Regions from separate parts of the Streptomyces sp. NPDC002809 genome, predicted to be linked through region 4. Evidence: riboswitches for the same ligand, from Rfam matches in the RefSeq annotation. Region 4 holds a riboswitch; each other region holds the start of a gene.

Region 1 (4,226 bases), on a different contig from region 4:
ATCGAGATACCGGCACCGTCCGGGGTGACCGCGTCCAGGCCGCCCTCGAAGCGCACGTCGTCGTCGTTGACGTACACGTTCACGAAGCGGCGCAGCTTGCCCTGGTCGTCCAGGACGCGGGCGGCGATGCCCGGGTGGTCCTTCTCCAGGGACTCGATGACCTGGGAGAGGGTCGCGCCCTCGGCCGGGACCTCGGCCTGGCCGCCCGTGTAGGTGCGGAGGATGGTGGGGATACGGACCTTGACGCTCATGGTGGGTGCCCTTCCTGAGTCTCGAGTGGTCGGAAGCCGGTGCCCGGCCCGCCGGGGGGCCTGGGCGCCGGGTTCTCAGCTGGTGGCGAGCCCGGCGGCGCGGAAGGCTTCCAGACTCGGGCGGATCGTGGCGCTCGCCTGCGAGGTGGCGGCCACCGCGTCCAACGTCTTGAGGCCGTCACCGGTGTTCAGGATGACAGTGGTGAGCGCCGGGTCCAGCAGACCGGCCTCGATCAGCTTCTGCGTCACACCGACCGTCACCCCGCCGGCCGTCTCGGCGAAGATGCCCTCGGTGCGGGCCAGCAGCTTGATCGCGTCGACGACCTGCTCGTCGTTGACGTCCTCGACGGCGCCACCGGTGCGGCGGGCGATGTCCAGGACGTACGGGCCGTCGGCCGGGTTGCCGATCGCCAGGGACTTGGCGATCGTGTTCGGCTTCTGCGGCCGCACCACGTCGTGACCGGCCTTGAAGGCGGCGGAGACCGGGGAGCAGCCCTCGGCCTGGGCACCGAAGATCTTGTACGGCTTGTCCTCGACCAGGCCGAGCCTGATCAGCTCCTGGAGGCCCTTGTCGATCTTCGTGAGCTGTGAGCCGGACGCGATCGGGATGACGATCTGGTCGGGCAGCTGCCAGCCGAGCTGCTCGCAGATCTCGTAGGCGAGGGTCTTGGATCCCTCGCCGTAGTACGGGCGCAGGTTGACGTTGACGAAGCCCCAGCCCTCGCCGAGCGGGTCGCCGATGAGCTCGGAGCAGAAGCGGTTGACGTCGTCGTAGTTGCCCTCGATGCCGACCAGTTCACCGCCGTACACCGCGGCCATGACGACCTTGCCCTGCTCCAGGTCGTGCGGGATGAACACGCACGAGCGCAGACCGGCGCGGGCGGCGGCGGCGCCCACGGCGCCGGCGAGGTTGCCGGTGGAGGAGCAGGAGAGGGTGGTGAACCCGAAGGCGCGGGCGGCCTCGACGGCGATCGCGACGACGCGGTCCTTGAAGGAGTGCGTCGGGTTGCCGGAGTCGTCCTTGACGTACAGACCGCCGGTGACGCCCAGCTCACGGGCGAGGTTGTCGGCCTTGACCAGCTTGGTGAAGCCGGGGTTGATGTTGGGCTTGTCCGCGACATCGGCGGGGACCGGCAGCAGCGGCGCGTAGCGCCAGATGTTGTTCGGTCCGGCCTCGATGCGCTTCTTCAGCTCGTCCGGGGAGCCGCTCGGCAGGTCGTACGCCACTTCGAGCGGCCCGAAACAGGACGCGCAGGCGAAAAGGGGGCCGAGTGCGAATCGCTCTCCGCATTCGCGGCAGGAAAGCGCCGCGGCGGGACCGAGGTCCACGGAGGATTCAGTGTTTGCTTCAACAGTCTCAACAGCCACGATGGCGAGGTCCTTTCCTCATCTTCCTCGCGACGCATTTCGTCACGAGACGGAATTGGCACCTTCCCCACCTGACCTCGCGGTCGGCGGGAGGGTTGCCGGGACTTCAACGGGCCGTTCCCTCAGTCCCTCTGGATGAGCGCTGTGGCACTGGACCATGGATCCAGGCGTTTATCGGCGGACGGACCCCGGCATGCGACGGCCATCTGCGTTGTTCAAGACTGTAACCGAAGCACCGGACTGTTGAGATAGTCGTCCGAACCGCGAGATGGATCACATACAGGGAGTATCGACCGTGCTGGAAGAGGTCGAACGCTGGCTGACCAGGCGTTCCTGGTCAGCCGCCGACCGTCCGCTGGACCGTCTGCTGGAGGCCGGAAGCGGCGCGAACGGACCGAGCGTGAGCGTGGTGCTGCCCGCGCTGAACGAGGCGGAGACGGTCGGGGACATCGTCACGACGATCCGGCGCGAGCTCATGGAGAAGGTCCAGCTGGTCGACGAACTCGTGGTGATCGACTCCGGCTCGACGGACGCCACCACCGAGGTCGCCCGCCGGGCGGGTGCCCGGGTCGTCCACCGGGACGCGATCCTGCCCCGCATACCGGCCGTCCCCGGCAAGGGCGAGGTGCTGTGGCGGTCACTCCTGGTGACCGGCGGGGACATCGTCTGCTTCATCGACGCGGACCTGAAGGACTTCTCCGCGGACTTCGTCTCCGGCATCGTCGGCCCGCTGCTGACCGACCCCTCGGTCCAGTTCGTCAAGGCGATGTACGACCGCCCGTTCGGCGACACCACGGGCCAGGGCGGCCGCGTCACCGAAATGGTGGCACGCCCGCTGCTCAATCTGCACTGGCCGCAGCTGGCCGGCTTCGTCCAGCCGCTCGGCGGCGAGTACGCCGTGCGCCGCTCGCTGCTGGAGCGGCTGCCGTTCCCGGTCGGTTACGGAGTGGAGCTGGGCCTGCTCGTCGACGCCCTGCACACGGTCGGTCTGGACGCGCTCGCCCAGGTCGACGTGGGCGTCAGGAAGCACCGCCACCAGGACGGCCAGGCGCTCGGCCGGATGGCCGCAGCCATCTACCGCACCGCCCAACTCCGCCTCTCCCGGGGGCATCTGGTCCGCCCGTCGCTGACCCAGTTCGAGCGCGGCGAGCACGGCTTCGTCCCGCGCACCTATCCGGTGGACACCGAGGAGCGGCCGCCGATGCGCGAGATCGAGGAGTACGTTTCACGCCGTGCGGCGTGACGTGGCCTGACTTCGTACGTTTGGGCGGTTCGTGATCGGGCTAGATTCCGCCCATGGTCTCCGAGCACGCCCCTCAGCCCGCTGCCCAGGTACTCGTCGCGTCCAATCGCGGCCCGGTCTCGTACGCGCTGCGCGAGGACGGCACCCTCGACTCCCGGCGCGGCGGGGGCGGACTCGTCTCCGGCCTGAGCGCCGTGGACGACAAGATGTGGGTCTGCGCCGCCCTCGGGGACGGGGACCGGGAGGCGGTGCGGCGCGGGGTCGGCGAACCCGGCGTCCGGATGCTCGACATCGACGCGGACGTCCACGCCGACGCGTACAACGGCATCGCGAACTCGGTGCTCTGGTTCGTCCACCACCTGCTCTACCAGACCCCCGTCGAACCCGTCTTCGACGCGGAGTTCCGCCGTCAGTGGGCCTCCTTCGAGACGTACAACCGGGCCTTCGCCGAGGCGCTCGCCGAGGAGGCGGGCGAGGGCGCGGCGGTCCTCGTGCAGGACTACCACCTGGCGCTGGTGCCCGGCATGCTCCGCGAGCTCCGCCCCGACCTGCGGATCGGCCACTTCTCGCACACCCCGTGGGCGCCCGTCGACTACTTCCGGCTGCTGCCCGACGACATCGCGGAACAGCTCCTGCACGGCATCCTCGGCGCCGACCGGGCGGCCTTCCTGACCCGCCGCTGGGCGGACGCGTTCATCGGCTGCTGCACGGAGATCCTCGGCGGCACCGGCCGCACCCGGATCGGGGTGCACGGCCTCGGCGCCGACGCGGAGTTCCTGCGCCGCCGCGCGCACGAGGCGGACGTGGACGAGCGGATGGCGGCGCTGCGGGAGCAGGTGGGCCCCGGCCGGAAGACGATCGTGCGGGTGGACCGTACGGAGCTGTCCAAGAACATCGTCCGCGGGATGCTCGCCTATCGCGCCCTGCTCGACGAGCGGCCCGAGTGGCGCGGGCGCGTCGTCCACATCGCGTTCGCCTACCCCTCGCGGCAGGACCTCGGGGTCTACCGGGAGTACACCGCCGAGGTGCAGCGCGTCGCCGACGCGATCAACGAGGCGCACGGGACGGCGGACTGGACCCCGGTCGTCCTGCACGTCAAGGACGACTTCGCCCGCTCGCTGGCCGCGTACCGGCTGGCGGACGTCGCGCTCGTCAACCCGATCCGGGACGGGATGAACCTGGTCGCCAAGGAGGTCCCGGTCGTCTCCGACCACGGCTGCGCGCTGGTGCTGTCACGGGAGGCGGGGGCGTACGAGGAGCTGGGCGCCGACTCGATCACGGTGAATCCGTACGACGTGTCCGCCACCGCCGACGCGCTGCACGAGGCGCTGACGATGGCGGACGACGAGCGGACGGCCCGCACG
Region 2 (4,226 bases), on a different contig from region 4:
TCCGACAGTGCGGTCACCCGGCGCCAGGCCCGTAAGCGGGAGGAGGAGCGATGACCCGGGATCCCGCACACGACGACTCCCAGCAACCCGCACACGACGACTCCCAGCAACCCGCCCGCGACGACTCCCAGCAACCCGCCCGCGACGACTCCCAGCAACCCGCCCGCGACGACTTTCAGCAACCCGCGCACGACGCCATGCCCGCTGTCGACACCCGTCTGCTCGTCCGCGAGGAGGGTATCCGGGGGTACGCAGGGGAGTTCTGGCGCAAGATGCGCAGCGGGGAGCTGGGTTCCCTTCCCGTCGTCATCGCCGTGATCATCATCTGGACGGTGTTCGGCAGCCTGAACAGCACGTTCCTCTCGGCCCAGAACCTCTCCGACCTCAGTCAGCAGATCGTCGGCACCGGCATGATCGCCGTCGGCATCGTCTTCGTGCTGCTCCTCGGCGAGATCGACCTGTCCGTCGGGTCCGTCAGCGGTCTGTGTGCCGCGATCTTCGCCGTACTCAATGTCCTGAACGGCATGAACGAGTGGCTGGCGCTCCTCGTCGCGGTTCTGGGCGGAGCCGCCGCCGGTCTCATCCAGGGCTTCTTCTTCGCGAAGGTCGGCGTGCCCGCGTTCGTCGTCACTCTGGCGGGCAACCTCGCCTGGAACGGGCTGATGCTCCAGGTGCTCGGTTCGAGCGGCACGGTCAACATCCCCGCCGACAGCATCGTCGCCGAGATCTACTCGACGATCTACCACAGCCCGGCCGCCGCCTACGTGGCCGCGGCCGTCGGGGTCGGACTCTTCCTGGCCGCCTCCCTCCTGGACGCCGCACGCCGCAGAGCGGCCCGGGTGCCGTCCCGGCCGGTCGCCGAGATCGTGCTGCGCACGATCGTCATCGCGGCGATCGCCTTCGTCACCGCGTACATCCTCAACCGGTACCAGGGCCTCCCGCTGGCTCTCCTGATCTTCCTGATCGTGCTGGTGGTACTGGACTTCGTGCTCCGCCGCACCACGTACGGCCGGAAGGTCTTCGCCGTCGGCGGCAACTCGGAGGGTGCACGACGGGCCGGCATCAGTGTGCCGTTCGTCCGGATGTCGGTCTTCTCGATCGCCGGCACGATGGCGGCGGTCGGAGGTCTGTTCCTCGCCGGGCAGATCCAGTCCGCGAGCCAGACCTCGGGCGGCGGCAACCTCCTGATGAACGTCATCGCCGCAGCCGTCATCGGCGGCACGAGCCTGTTCGGCGGACGCGGTTCGGTCTGGTCGGCCCTGCTCGGCGCCCTGGTGATCGGGTCCATCCAGTCCGGGATGAACATCATGGGCGTGAGCAACGCGATCCAGTTCATGATCACGGGATCCGTCCTGCTGGCGGCAGTGGTCGTCGACTCCGTCTCCCGCAGGAGCCAGAAGGCCGCAGGACGCGCTTGATCAGCAGCACCAGGCCCCGCACGAGGGGCAGGTCCTGCCGGCTGACCGCGGTCGCGACCGTCCGACCGATTCCGTCACGCGGGATCACCGTCCCGACGACGACGGAGCCCATGAAGGGCTGTCGGGTGACACATCAACTCACCTGACTCCGCCGATGGTTGCCGGGAATGCCCGATGCGTACGCACCACCCCGTGAACCACGGGGCCGGGTATGCGGGGCCTGGCATCCGCCGAACACCGGATGAGGCGGCCGCGTCCCAGGTCGCGCAGGGTGGCGACGGGCTGCGCCGGGCGACGGAGGCCGCGGACGTGCACGGTACGGCTTTCCGGGCAAGCGCGCAGAAGTTCACGCAGCGGCAATGAACCGGTCTACGCCCGCTCCATGAGGGCGTCGTGCCCGGTTTTCGCAGGTGACCGCCTGTTGCAGGGCGCCTGTTGGAGGGAACAGACGGAGCGGCCGCGCTGTTCCGGGGCATGGTGGTGCGAGCGTGACCGATGTGAGCATGGCCATGATCTGCAGGGCATTGCGTGGCGCTGCCTGCGCGCGTAGCGTTCCGGGCAGGTCACGAGTGTCAGCGTCAAGCCCTGGCTTGCTGACCGGCAACCCTCCTGCGCGGCGGGGTGCTCCAGGTGACGACCAGGCGGGGCCCGTCCGGGTTCCGCAAGCGCGAGGCCCCCGGGCCCGCCCGGCCGGAAGAGCGGAGGCGACGGTCATGCCACCGGTGTCCTGCCCGCTCGTCAGGGTGCTCGCCCCGCGCCGCCGCGTCCACCTCTATTCACGGCCGCACATCGACCTCCAGCGCGTGGCCGGCGCGCTCTGTTGTTCCTGACCCGTTCCCGCGACGCCGAACCTCCCGACGAGGCCCGGCGATCACCCACGGTCGATCAGGAAGGCACCCTTTCGTGTCCGCATCGTCATTGCCGCACCCCGCCCTGCCCGCCTCGCCCCTCCACCTCGCCGTCGCGCTCAACGGTGCGGGCTGGCACCCCGCCGCATGGCGCGAGCCGGAGGCCCGCCCCGGGGAACTGCTCACCGCCGCGTACTGGACCGACACCGTCCAGGAGGCCGAACGCGGCCTGATCGACTTCGTGACGATCGAGGACGCGCTCGGGCTCCAGTCCTCGCGGTTCACGGAGCCCGACGGCCGCACCGACCAGGAGCGCGGGCGCCTCGACGCGGTGCTCATCGCCGCCCGTGTGGCCCCGTTGACCCGGCACATCGGCCTGGTCCCCACCGTGATCGCCACACACACGGAGCCGTTCCACATCTCCAAGGCGATCGCCACCCTCGACTACGTGAGCACCGGCCGCGCCGGTCTGCGCGTCCAGGTGTCGGCCCGGAGCCACGAAGCCGCCCACTTCGGCCGCCGTACGTTCCCGCGATTCCGTGTCGAGGACCTGGACACCCCGCCCGTCCGCGCGCTGGTCGCCGAACTCTTCGAGGAGGCCGGCGACCACGTCGAGGCGGTACGCCGCCTGTGGGACAGCTGGGAGGACGGCGCGGAGATCCGGGACGACGCCACAGGCCGGTTCATCGACCGGGACAAGCTGCACTACACCGACTTCGAGGGCCGGAACTTCAGCGTCAGGGGCCCCTCGATCACACCCCGGCCCCCGCAGGGGCAGCCGATTGTCAGCGCCCTGGCGCACCGGAGCGTTCCCTTCCGACTGGTGGCCCGTTCCACGGACATCGGGTACGTCACCCCGCACGACACCGGTCAGGCCCGCACCATCATCGAAGAGATCCGCGCCGAACAGGCGGTGGCGGGACGGGCGGCGGAACCCCTGCACATCTTCGGGGACCTCGTGGTCTTCCTCGACGACGACCCGGCAGCCGCGGCGGCCCGCCGCGACCGTCTCGACGGCCTCGCCGGACACCCGTACAGCAGTGACGCGAAGGTGTTCACCGGCACGCCCGCCCAACTGGCGGACCTGCTCCTGGACTGGCAGCAGGCCGGGCTCTCCGGCTTCCGGCTGCGGCCCGCCGTGATCGGCCACGACCTCCCGGCGATCACCCGCGGACTCGTTCCAGAACTGCAGCGCCGCGGTGCCTTCCGGAGCGTGTACGAGGCCGACACCCTGCGCGGGCTGCTCGGACTCGCCCGCCCCGCCAACCGCTACGCCACCGTCTGAGCCGGAAGGACCACCGACATGAGCACCAGCAACGGCGCCGGCACCAGCACCGGCAAGCCGCTCAAGCAGATTCACCTCGCCGCCCACTTCCCGGGCGTCAACAACACCACCGTGTGGAGCGACCCCGAGGCCGGCAGTCACGTCGAGTTCAGCTCGTTCGCGCACTTCGCCCGCACCGCCGAACGCGCCAAGTTCGACTTCCTCTTCCTCGCCGAGGGGCTCAGGCTTCGCGAACAGGGCGGAAAAATATACGACTTGGATGTCGTGGGACGCCCCGACACCTTCACCGTGCTGTCCGCACTGGCCGCTGTCACCGAACGCCTCGGTCTCACCGGCACGATCAACTCCACGTTCAACGAGCCCTATGAGGTGGCCCGCCAGTTCGCCAGCCTCGATCACCTCTCGGACGGGCGCGCGGCGTGGAACGTCGTCACCTCCTGGGACGCCTTCACCGGCGAGAACTTCCGACGCGGCGGATTCCTCCCGCAGGAGAAGCGGTACTCCCGTGCCAAGGAGTTCCTCGCCACGGCCAACGAACTGTTCGACTCATGGCGCGGTGACGAGATCGTCGCCGATCAGCGGACCGGCACGTTCCTCCGCGACGCCCGGGCCGGAGCCTTCGTGCACAAAGGGCAGCACTTCGACATCGAGGGACAGTTCAACGTGCCGCGCAGC
Region 3 (4,226 bases), on a different contig from region 4:
ACGGCGTTGAGGATGAGCCCGATCGTGGTCTCGTGCCCGGCCGCGACCATCGCCTTGAGGTTGCCGATCACCTCTTCCTCGGTCAGCGGTTCGCCGCCCTCGTCGGCGAGGATGAGCGCGGAGGTCAGGTCGTCGGTCGGCCGCGCGGTCTTCTCCCGTACGAGCCCGGCGTAGAAGACGTCCAGGTCGGCGAGGAGGGCCAGGCGCTCGTCCTGCGGGGTGAGCATCGAGAAGAAGGCCTTGTACCGGCGGGTCAGCATGGCGTTCGCGGCGGGGTCGACCCCCATCAGCATGCCGACGACGCGCATGGGCAGCGGCTGCGCGAACACGGACTTGAGGTCGACGACGGCTCCGCCCCTGCCACCCTCGGCGAGCGCGTCCAGCAGCTCCTCGGTGAACTTCTCGATGTCGGGGCGTATCGCCTCCAGCCGGCGGGGCGTGAGCGCCTGGGAGGTCTTGGTCCGCAGCCGGCGGTGCTCGTCGCCGTCGACGGTGAACATGGACCGGCCGGCGTCGATCATCCCGATGAGCGGCCACGCGTGCGTCACCTCGCCGCTCTGCCACAGCCCCCAGGCGTCGAGGTCCTTCACCAGCCGCGGATCGAGCAGGAGCTGCCGGGCGTCCGCGTGCCGGGTGATGGTCCAGGCCGGAACACCGAGCAGCTCGATCCGGGCCAGTGGCCCGGCGTCGCGCAGCCGCGCCGTCTCACCGTCCAGGTCCTGGACCATCGGGTCGATGACGACGGTCCCGCCGTCCTGGGCTGCTGCCTGGGCGGCGGCGTGAGAGCAGTTCACGAGAAGTCTCCTGTCGTACGAACGGGGGTGAACCGAACAGGGAGCGCGGTGGAGCCTCGAAGGAACGCGGAAGGCCGTCGCACGAGTTCGTCGGCGGGGACACCGAGCTGGAGATCGGGCAGCCTGTCGAGCAGGACCTCGATGCCGGTACGGGCGATGATCTCGGCGATCTCCTGGGCGGGGAACGGGCATCGGTACTCGCCGTGGCTGAAGGCGAGATGTGCGCCGTTGCCGCCCTGTGCGGATGCTCCGGTGTCCGACATGCTCTGGCGGATCAGGGGGTCGGTGTTGGCGGCACCGAGCCCCAGCAGCAGCATGTCCCCGGCCTTGACCCGCTGTCCGCCGAGCTGCGTGTCCCGTACGGCCCAGCGTCCGGCGAGTATCTGGGTGGGCGTGTCCTCCCAGAGCACCTCGTTCATGGCCTCTCCGATGCTGCGCCGGCCGCGGGCCATGGAGTCGGCGAACTCGTCCTCGGTGAGCATCAGCCGAAGGGAGTTGCTGATCCAGTCGGCGGTGGTGAGGTGCCCGGCGGCCGTGATGGCCATCAGGTCGAGCATGTACTCCTCGTCGGTGAAGGCCTCGGGGAAGGCGAGCATGCGCGAGGTCACGTCGTCCCCGGGTGCGGCCCGCTTCGTGGCCACCAGCCGGGCCATGTGTTCCCCGAACCGCAGATGGGCGCTCTGCGCGTCCGGGCCGCCGTCGGCAAGATCCTTCAACACCCGGGCGATGTCGGCGCCTTCGGCGTCGGGGAACCCGATCAGCCGGGCGAGGACGAGGACGGGGAGCGGATCACAGAAGTCGGCGACGAGGTCGGCCGTACCGCGGCTGCACACGTCGTCGATGAGCCGGTCGGCCAACTGCTCGCAGTGGCTGCGGATCTGATGCGTATCGGCGCCTTCGAGGGCCGGACCGACCATACGGGCGTGCCGTCGGTGCTCCTCCCCCGCGCTGAAGTAGATGGACGGCAGGGGGCGCCCCACCATCGGCAACAGGGGCCAGTCGTCGGGGATGTGGGGCCACTGGTTCCACAGACCGACATCACGGGGGAACAGCTCGCCGTCGCTGGTGACTTGATGGAGTTCGCGGTACCCGATGACCAGCCAGGCGGGGAACCCGCCGGGCAGTTCCACGGGGACGACGGGCCCGTGATCACGCCTCATGGCGCGGTAGACGGTCTGGGGTTCGGTCTGGAACCCGGACCCGCCGAGCGGCACGGCCACGGTATGAGCCGGACAGCCGGGAGGCGGTGGAGGAGTGGACGGCGCGGGTTCGGCGGAAGAGGGGCGCGTCATGAGTCCTGACTCCTGTGGCGACAGCTGCAAGCGTCATGATCATGCGATCAACGCACGTTCACTATAAGGATTTTATGTGACGCCGGAACGGTCAACGGCGATCAATCCCGCACCTTGAACAGAGCAACAGGGCGACATCTCAACACAATTGACAAGCATCACGATGTACCGCCCCGGGCGGAGCCGTCCTCGCACAGATCCCCGCCCTGGAGAGCGACGTTGACCAGCCCGGCACCCCTCGCATCCCCAAGTCCGCTGCCTCCGTCGCCTTCACCCTCCTCGAGCCTCAGCGCGTGCCAGCGCTCCAGCCAGTACACACGCCCGCGGTGACCGGCGAGCGTTTCCCGCAGCGCGCCGGGAGCGTGCGTCCAGACCACGGGGAGATCACCCGAGTAGGCGAAGGCGGGGCGCAGTTCGACCCATCCGTCGTCGCGGACGTCACCGGAGGTGAGCAGGATCTCGACGGACCGCCCCGGCTCCTGCAGGCACTTCTTGGCATGGATCCAGTGCACGCGGTGACCCGCGGCATAGCGGGTGCAGTCGTCGCTCCGCACGGAGTCGTTCCGGGTGAGATGACGCAGCATGGTGAGGTTCGCCTTCCGGGGTGAGGACCCCGAGTGCCTGCACCGCGGTCCGCTGTTCCCCGTACCCTGCGCACGGGGCAGGTCGTCACCCGGAGCACCCGCAGCGGAGCGGGGTGCCGTCCAGCAAGCCGGGGCTGTGCACTGGAACTCATGACCCGTCCACGACTCCAACCCACGCACACGGCAGGCCCCGACGGGTGGTCAGGAGTGCGCAGCGCCGGAGCGGCGGGTGGTCCGGAGCGCGTGGCGCCCGGCCACGGGCCCCACCCACCCCCGGACACCCGCCGGCCGGGGCCACTCACCCGGTGACGAGGCCCGGGTCGCTCGAACCGGCCCGGCCCGTCTCGACGTGCCCGGCGAAGCGCCGCAGGAAGGTGGCGTCCACGTCGGAGACGACGGTGACGTCGTACCAACTCCCGCTTCCCCGCAGGTCAAGCACGTGCTTCACGGTCGCGCCGGCGCGGACCGCGAAGGCCTGCACCCCTCCCCCGTACCCGACGGCACTGCGCGCGCTCAGGCGTACGGTCGCGGAACCGCCATTGACGAAGGTCAGCTCAAGCCCACCTGTGGCGGCGTCATGACGAGCTGTCACCTCCGGCCCCGCTGTCTTCCCGTCCGCCCGGAAGGTGCGCAGGAATCCGTTGGGGCCATGAACGGTGAGGTCGGTCACTCCCTTGGAGTAGGCGGTGTTCCAGCTGTCCGAGAGGGACTTTCCGGCCTCGGTGGTGTAGGTCCAGGGCCCGTCGGTGCGATTCGCGGAAGTCACGAGGAACTGCGCCCCTGCGGCGGCGCCGCCACTGAAGGTGAGCCGGTACTTGCCGGTGGCCGTATCGGCGGCGCCGTCCACGAAGGGCGCGTAACGCAACGGCCGAGTGGGGCGCGCCCCCTTCTCCTGCTTGGGCACACTGCCGGTGGCGGGCGGCGCGGGGACGTAGTCGGGGTGCCGGAGACGGTCCGGAGGCTCGTAGGCATCCGTCGACGGCAGCGAGACGTCCGAGGTGTCCGTACGGCGGAAGTCGAAGGCCGAGGTGAGATCGCCGCAGACGGCCCGCCGCCAGGGCGAGATGTTGGGCTCGCGCACACCGAAGCGCTGCTCGATGAACCGGATCACGGAGGTGTGGTCGAAGACCTCGGAACACGCGAACCCACCGGTGCTCCACGGGGAGACCACCAGCATGGGCACCCGCTGGCCGAGCCCGTACGGCCCGGCTGCGTACCGGATGTCCCCGGGGAAGTAGTCGGCGGAGGTGTCCACGGTGGACAGGCCCTGCGAGGCCCCCGACGGCACGAAGGGCGGAACGACGTGATCGAAGAAGCCGTCGTTCTCGTCGTAGGTGATGAAGAGGGCCGTCCGGCCCCAGACCTCGGGGTCGGCGGTCAGCGCGTCAAGGACCTGCGAGATGTACCAGGCACCGTAATTCGCGGGCCAGTTGGGGTGCTCGCTGTACGCCTCCGGGGCGACGATCCAGGACACCTTCGGCAGCGTCCCGGCCCGGACATCGGCCTTCAGGTCATCGAGCAGCCCTCCACCGTTCTTGATGTCGGTCCCTGTGCGC
Region 4 (4,226 bases):
CCCACCCGGGCCAGCAGGTCGCGGGCCTGCTCCCGGGCCGCGCCCTTGGCGAGCCTGCCGGTCGCCACCGGGGCGGCCGCCACGTTGTCCAGCACGGTCAGATGCGGGAACAGGTTGAAGTTCTGGAAGACGAAACCGATCCGGCTGCGCTGGGCCAGAATGACCCGCTCGCTGAGTTCCTTGAGCCGTTCGCCCTGCCGGCGTACACCGATCATCTCGCCGTTCAGGCTGACATGGCCGATCTCCGGCTTCTCCAAGTGGTTGATCACCCTGAGGAGGGTGGACTTGCCCGAGCCCGACGGCCCGAGGATGACCGTGACCTCACCGGGCCGCACGGTCAGCTCCACCCCGTCCAGGACCCGTTGGCTGCCGTACCACTTGTACACGTCGTGCACCTCGACGGCGGCCGGGCGTATCTCCTGCGTGTCGGTGGTCATGTCGCCGTCTCCCTCCGGACCCGGGCCCTCAGTTCGCCGAGGCCGGTCCGTACCTTCCGCAGCGGGGTCGGCGGCAGGGTGCGCAGCGCGCCCCGCGAGTAGTGCCGCTCGACGTAGAACTGGATGACGGACACGGCGCTGGTGAGGATCAGGTACCAGACGGTGGCGACCAGCAGCAGGGGCACGATGTCGCCGGGGTAGGTGCTGCCCATGCTCTGTACGGAGCCGAACAGGTCGAGCAGGGAGACGTAGAAGACCAGCGAGGTGCCCTTGATCAGACCGATCAACTGGTTGACGTAGTTCGGGGTGATCGAGCGCAGCGCCTGCGGGAAGACGATCTTCGCGAACTGGTATCGCCTCGGAAGGCCGAGTGCGGCGGCCGCCTCGTGCTGCCCCTGGTCCACGGAGAGGATGCCTCCGCGCACCACCTCGGAGGCGTAGGCCGCCTCGTTGAGGCTCAGTCCGACGACCGCGACGGCCATGTCGGTGGCGAGGCGCGACTCGTCGAAGGTGAAGAAGGCCGGACCGAACGGCACCCCGATGCTCAACGTGCGGTAGAGGGCACTGAAGTTGTAGAGGAACAGCAGGACCACGATCAGCGGCACCGAACGGAACAGCCACGTGTAGAGCCAGCTCGCCGTGCGCAGCACCGGGTTCGGGGAGAGCCTCGCAAGGGCCAGCAGGACACCGCCGAGCAGGCCCAGCGCGGCGCTGTACACCGCCGCTTCGAGGGTGACGAGCAGTCCGTCGAGGATCGCCGGCCGCAGGAACCAGTACTGGAAACGGCCCCATTGGTAGAACGGGTTGGTCACCAGACCGTGAGCGATCTGGGCGCCGAGCACGAGCACGACGATCGTGGCGATCCATCGGCCGGGACGCCTGAGCGGGAGGACCCGCTGCGCCGCCAGGGGCCTGGGCGCGGCGTTCGGGCCGGGACGGGGGTTCGCGTCGGTGGGCGGCGCTGGTCCCGGGGACACAGCGACGCCGGAGAGTTCACTCATGGAGGGCTCCAGCGGATGCGGACACCCCGGACCGCGGGAGGCTGCGGCACCGCGCCCGTCGGGGACGGGCCGTCGGGACGCGGCACACAGCGCGGCTCAGGGGCCGGGTGGGGAGAGGGCACACCGCGGCAGCGGTGGATGTCAGGGAATAGGAGAGCCGTCAGCCTTGACAGAGAGGGCGTGAAACGGCCGTACACAGCGCGCTGTTGACACGCAGCAGGTCGACGGAGCGGTCCGCGCACAGCAGGACGCAGCCGCGGGGCCGCCGAGCGGCCATCCCGTCAGCTGCGTTCATCTCGCTCACCGTCACCATTCCGCCCCGCGGGGCCTCACGCTTACCGAACGTCATCCGGTCCGGTCCTCACCTGGGGCACCCCACCGCGTGCGAGGGTTGCCGGCCGGCAAGCCAGGGCTCTTCGCCGGCACTCGTGACCGTTCTGCTCTGCGCCGGAGGTTAGGGCCGCATCGAAAAGGATGTCAACGCCGGTGACCACCAGGCGAGACGGCACGTCCCGCCTTCTTGACGGCGCCACCGGACGCACCGAAACTGGCGTGGACGGTCACGATTGTCAGCGCTGCCCGTGCGGGAGTTCCCGCTCGTGCGGTCATCGGCCCCGGCCCGCTGACAGGCAACCCTTCCACCGCGATGGGGTGCCCCGGGTGACGACCGGGTCCTGTTGGAGCAACAGGACAAGCGCGGTCTCGCGTCTCGCGAGCCCCGATGGCCAGGACCGGTGGGAATTGCCCAGGAACGGCTTGACGAGGCGCCTGCACATCGATCTGTTGCGCGTCTCCAGCGCTTACTAGTCCGCGTCGGACCTGCCCCCGCCCGATCGGCCGGACTCCTCGTTCCGGTGCGCTCGTGCCGGGCCGGGGCAGGTCCTTCGGTCCGGACCGGTACGCAAGCACAGTCGCTCCGCATCCGGCCGCCGGTGCCAGCATGGCGGCGGTGGCTTCGTCGTTCCCCCAGGGATCCCCATAGGGAGAGTCATGCCCGAGACAGCATCGCGCGGTTCCAGCACGGACAACTCGCCGCAGCGCGGCCCCGTTTCCTCCGCCTCCGCTGCACGCGCCGCAGGCCTTCGCCCGTCGTCGGGTGTACCGTCCCCCCGCTTCGACAGCAGGATCGGCGTCGGTCTCGCCGGCGGCTTCTATCCGGCGCCGCATCGCTACGAGCTCTTCCTGTCGGCGAGCTGTCCGCGCTCGCTGCGCATCTCCATCACTCTCGGCCTTCTCGGCCTGCGGGACTCGGTCGCCACCACGCTCCTCACCCACCCGGCCGCGACCCCCGAGGCCTTCGCCTCGCTGCGCAGTGCGTACGAGGCGACGGTGCACCACTACGACGGACCGCTGACGGCTCCCGCCCTGTGCGACCGCTGGAGCGGCCGCATCGTCAGCAACCACACGCCCGACATCCTCCGCGACCTGGCCGGTCTGCTCTCCGGGCACAACGAGGCCTGCCCCTCCGCGCTGCACCCGCCGGAGCTCGCCGCGGACATCGAAGCCCTGCGTGAGCTGCTGGACCAGAAGGTCACCCCGTCCGCATCGCCCTCGGAGCGTTCGGCGGCGCTCGACCTGATGGAGCGCCGTCTCTCCTTGCACCCCTATGTGCTGGGTGCGGAGCTGACGGCCGCCGACGTGGACCTGTGGGTGGCACTCGTCCAGCCCGGCCCGGTCAACTCCTTGTCCGCTCACCCCCGGCTCCAGGACTTCGTGCGCCGGCTCGGCGACCACCCCGCCTTCCCGTGCGCGAACGACGTGGCGGCCGACGCGGCGTGAGCCCCTGCGCTCAGCCGTCGTCGCTCACGGCACTCCGGCCCGCTCCCCCGGCGGGCTCCCCCGGCGGGGGATAACGGACGAAGAGGATGCCCTCCACATCCCCGTCGGGCGCGCCGTAGACATGGAGTGCGTCGGCCCGCCAGTGCGCGAAGGCGCCGGGGCCGGCCGTACGGGTGTCGTCCGGCGGGCCGACGACGGCGGTGCCGGACAGCACCATCAGGCTCTCCCGCGTACCCGGGACGTGCCCTTCCGACTCCTGTACGGCGCCCGCCGTGATGCTGATGCGGAACACGTCGGTGACCGCGGCCCCGTCCTCGTACCGCTCCAGAAGAACGGCGGTTACGGCACTTCCCGAGACGCCGGGAAGTGCCGGGCCGGAGCCGTCCCCCGGTCGCAGGTCGCTCAGTACGGCGCTGAGCGGAAGGCCGAGCGCGGTGGTGAGTGCGTACAAGGTCTCCAGAGTGGGGTTGCGTGTGCCGCTCTCCAGCTCCGAGAGCGTGCCCTTGCCGACGCGGGAGCGCCGGGACAACTCCGACAGCGACAGGTCCCGTTCGCGCCGCAGCGCTCGCAGCCGACGTCCCACGTCCTCGTTCAGCCCCATAGGCCGTGCACCCGCTCCACTGTCCTGGTTGACGGGCGTCGGCCCGCCTCTCTAGTGTTCCACATACAGAACGTTCCATATATGGAACGCCCCGCGGGCGCGCCCGGCCGACAGCCTGCCGTCGGCGCAGTCAGGCACCGCCACCGGCCGGGCAGGCACCGCGCCGGACACGCACCCAGTCGGGCACAGCACAGGAAAGTGGCTCACTCATGTTCGCGATCACCCGTATACGCTCCGCCGCGCCGCCATCGGCCGTGGTCGCCGGCCTGATCGCCGTCATGGTCGGGGTCACCAGTTCGGCGGCGCTGGTCTTCACGGCCGCGCAGGCGGCGGGGGCGGACTCGCACGAGATCTCCTCCTGGATGCTGGCGCTCGGTGTCGGACTGGCCTGCACCTGCATCGGGCTGT

The links. Region 4 has a riboswitch for S-adenosylmethionine ahead of ABT025_RS36030 (glutathione S-transferase family protein). Riboswitches for the same ligand answer to the same signal wherever they lie in the genome.
Region 1: it holds a riboswitch for S-adenosylmethionine, as region 4 does, so the genes downstream of both, thrC (threonine synthase) here and ABT025_RS36030 (glutathione S-transferase family protein) in region 4, are expected to answer to the same signal.
Region 2: it holds a riboswitch for S-adenosylmethionine, as region 4 does, so the genes downstream of both, ABT025_RS34000 (putative leader peptide) here and ABT025_RS36030 (glutathione S-transferase family protein) in region 4, are expected to answer to the same signal.
Region 3: it holds a riboswitch for S-adenosylmethionine, as region 4 does, so the genes downstream of both, ABT025_RS20350 (hypothetical protein) here and ABT025_RS36030 (glutathione S-transferase family protein) in region 4, are expected to answer to the same signal.

What each region holds. Positions count from the first base shown of each region.
Region 1 is NZ_JBEOVJ010000023.1:42,913-47,138, forward strand. Features, by position in the region: gene ABT025_RS16405 (MoaD/ThiS family protein) at 1-251, opposite strand, end outside; gene thrC (threonine synthase) at 327-1,619, opposite strand; SAM riboswitch class I at 1,635-1,761, opposite strand; gene ABT025_RS16415 (glucosyl-3-phosphoglycerate synthase) at 1,915-2,862, shown strand; gene ABT025_RS16420 (alpha,alpha-trehalose-phosphate synthase (UDP-forming)) at 2,916-4,226, shown strand, end outside.
Region 2 is NZ_JBEOVJ010000093.1:3,679-7,904, reverse strand. Features, by position in the region: gene ABT025_RS34010 (ATP-binding cassette domain-containing protein) at 1-54, shown strand, start outside; gene ABT025_RS34005 (sugar ABC transporter permease) at 198-1,418, shown strand; SAM riboswitch class IV at 1,980-2,092, shown strand; gene ABT025_RS34000 (putative leader peptide) at 2,132-2,248, shown strand; gene ABT025_RS33995 (LLM class flavin-dependent oxidoreductase) at 2,322-3,551, shown strand; gene ABT025_RS33990 (NtaA/DmoA family FMN-dependent monooxygenase) at 3,570-4,226, shown strand, end outside.
Region 3 is NZ_JBEOVJ010000032.1:35,839-40,064, reverse strand. Features, by position in the region: gene ABT025_RS20360 (cytochrome P450 family protein) at 1-794, opposite strand, end outside; gene ABT025_RS20355 (cytochrome P450) at 791-2,086, opposite strand; gene ABT025_RS20350 (hypothetical protein) at 2,245-2,670, opposite strand; SAM riboswitch class IV at 2,717-2,826, opposite strand; gene ABT025_RS20345 (phosphocholine-specific phospholipase C) at 2,969-4,226, opposite strand, start outside.
Region 4 is NZ_JBEOVJ010000109.1:5,034-9,259, forward strand. Features, by position in the region: gene ABT025_RS36020 (amino acid ABC transporter ATP-binding protein) at 1-437, opposite strand, end outside; gene ABT025_RS36025 (amino acid ABC transporter permease) at 434-1,438, opposite strand; SAM riboswitch class IV at 1,765-1,872, opposite strand; SAM riboswitch class IV at 1,997-2,141, shown strand; gene ABT025_RS36030 (glutathione S-transferase family protein) at 2,429-3,217, shown strand; gene ABT025_RS36035 (helix-turn-helix domain-containing protein) at 3,228-3,818, opposite strand; gene ABT025_RS36040 (benzoate/H(+) symporter BenE family transporter) at 4,028-4,226, shown strand, end outside.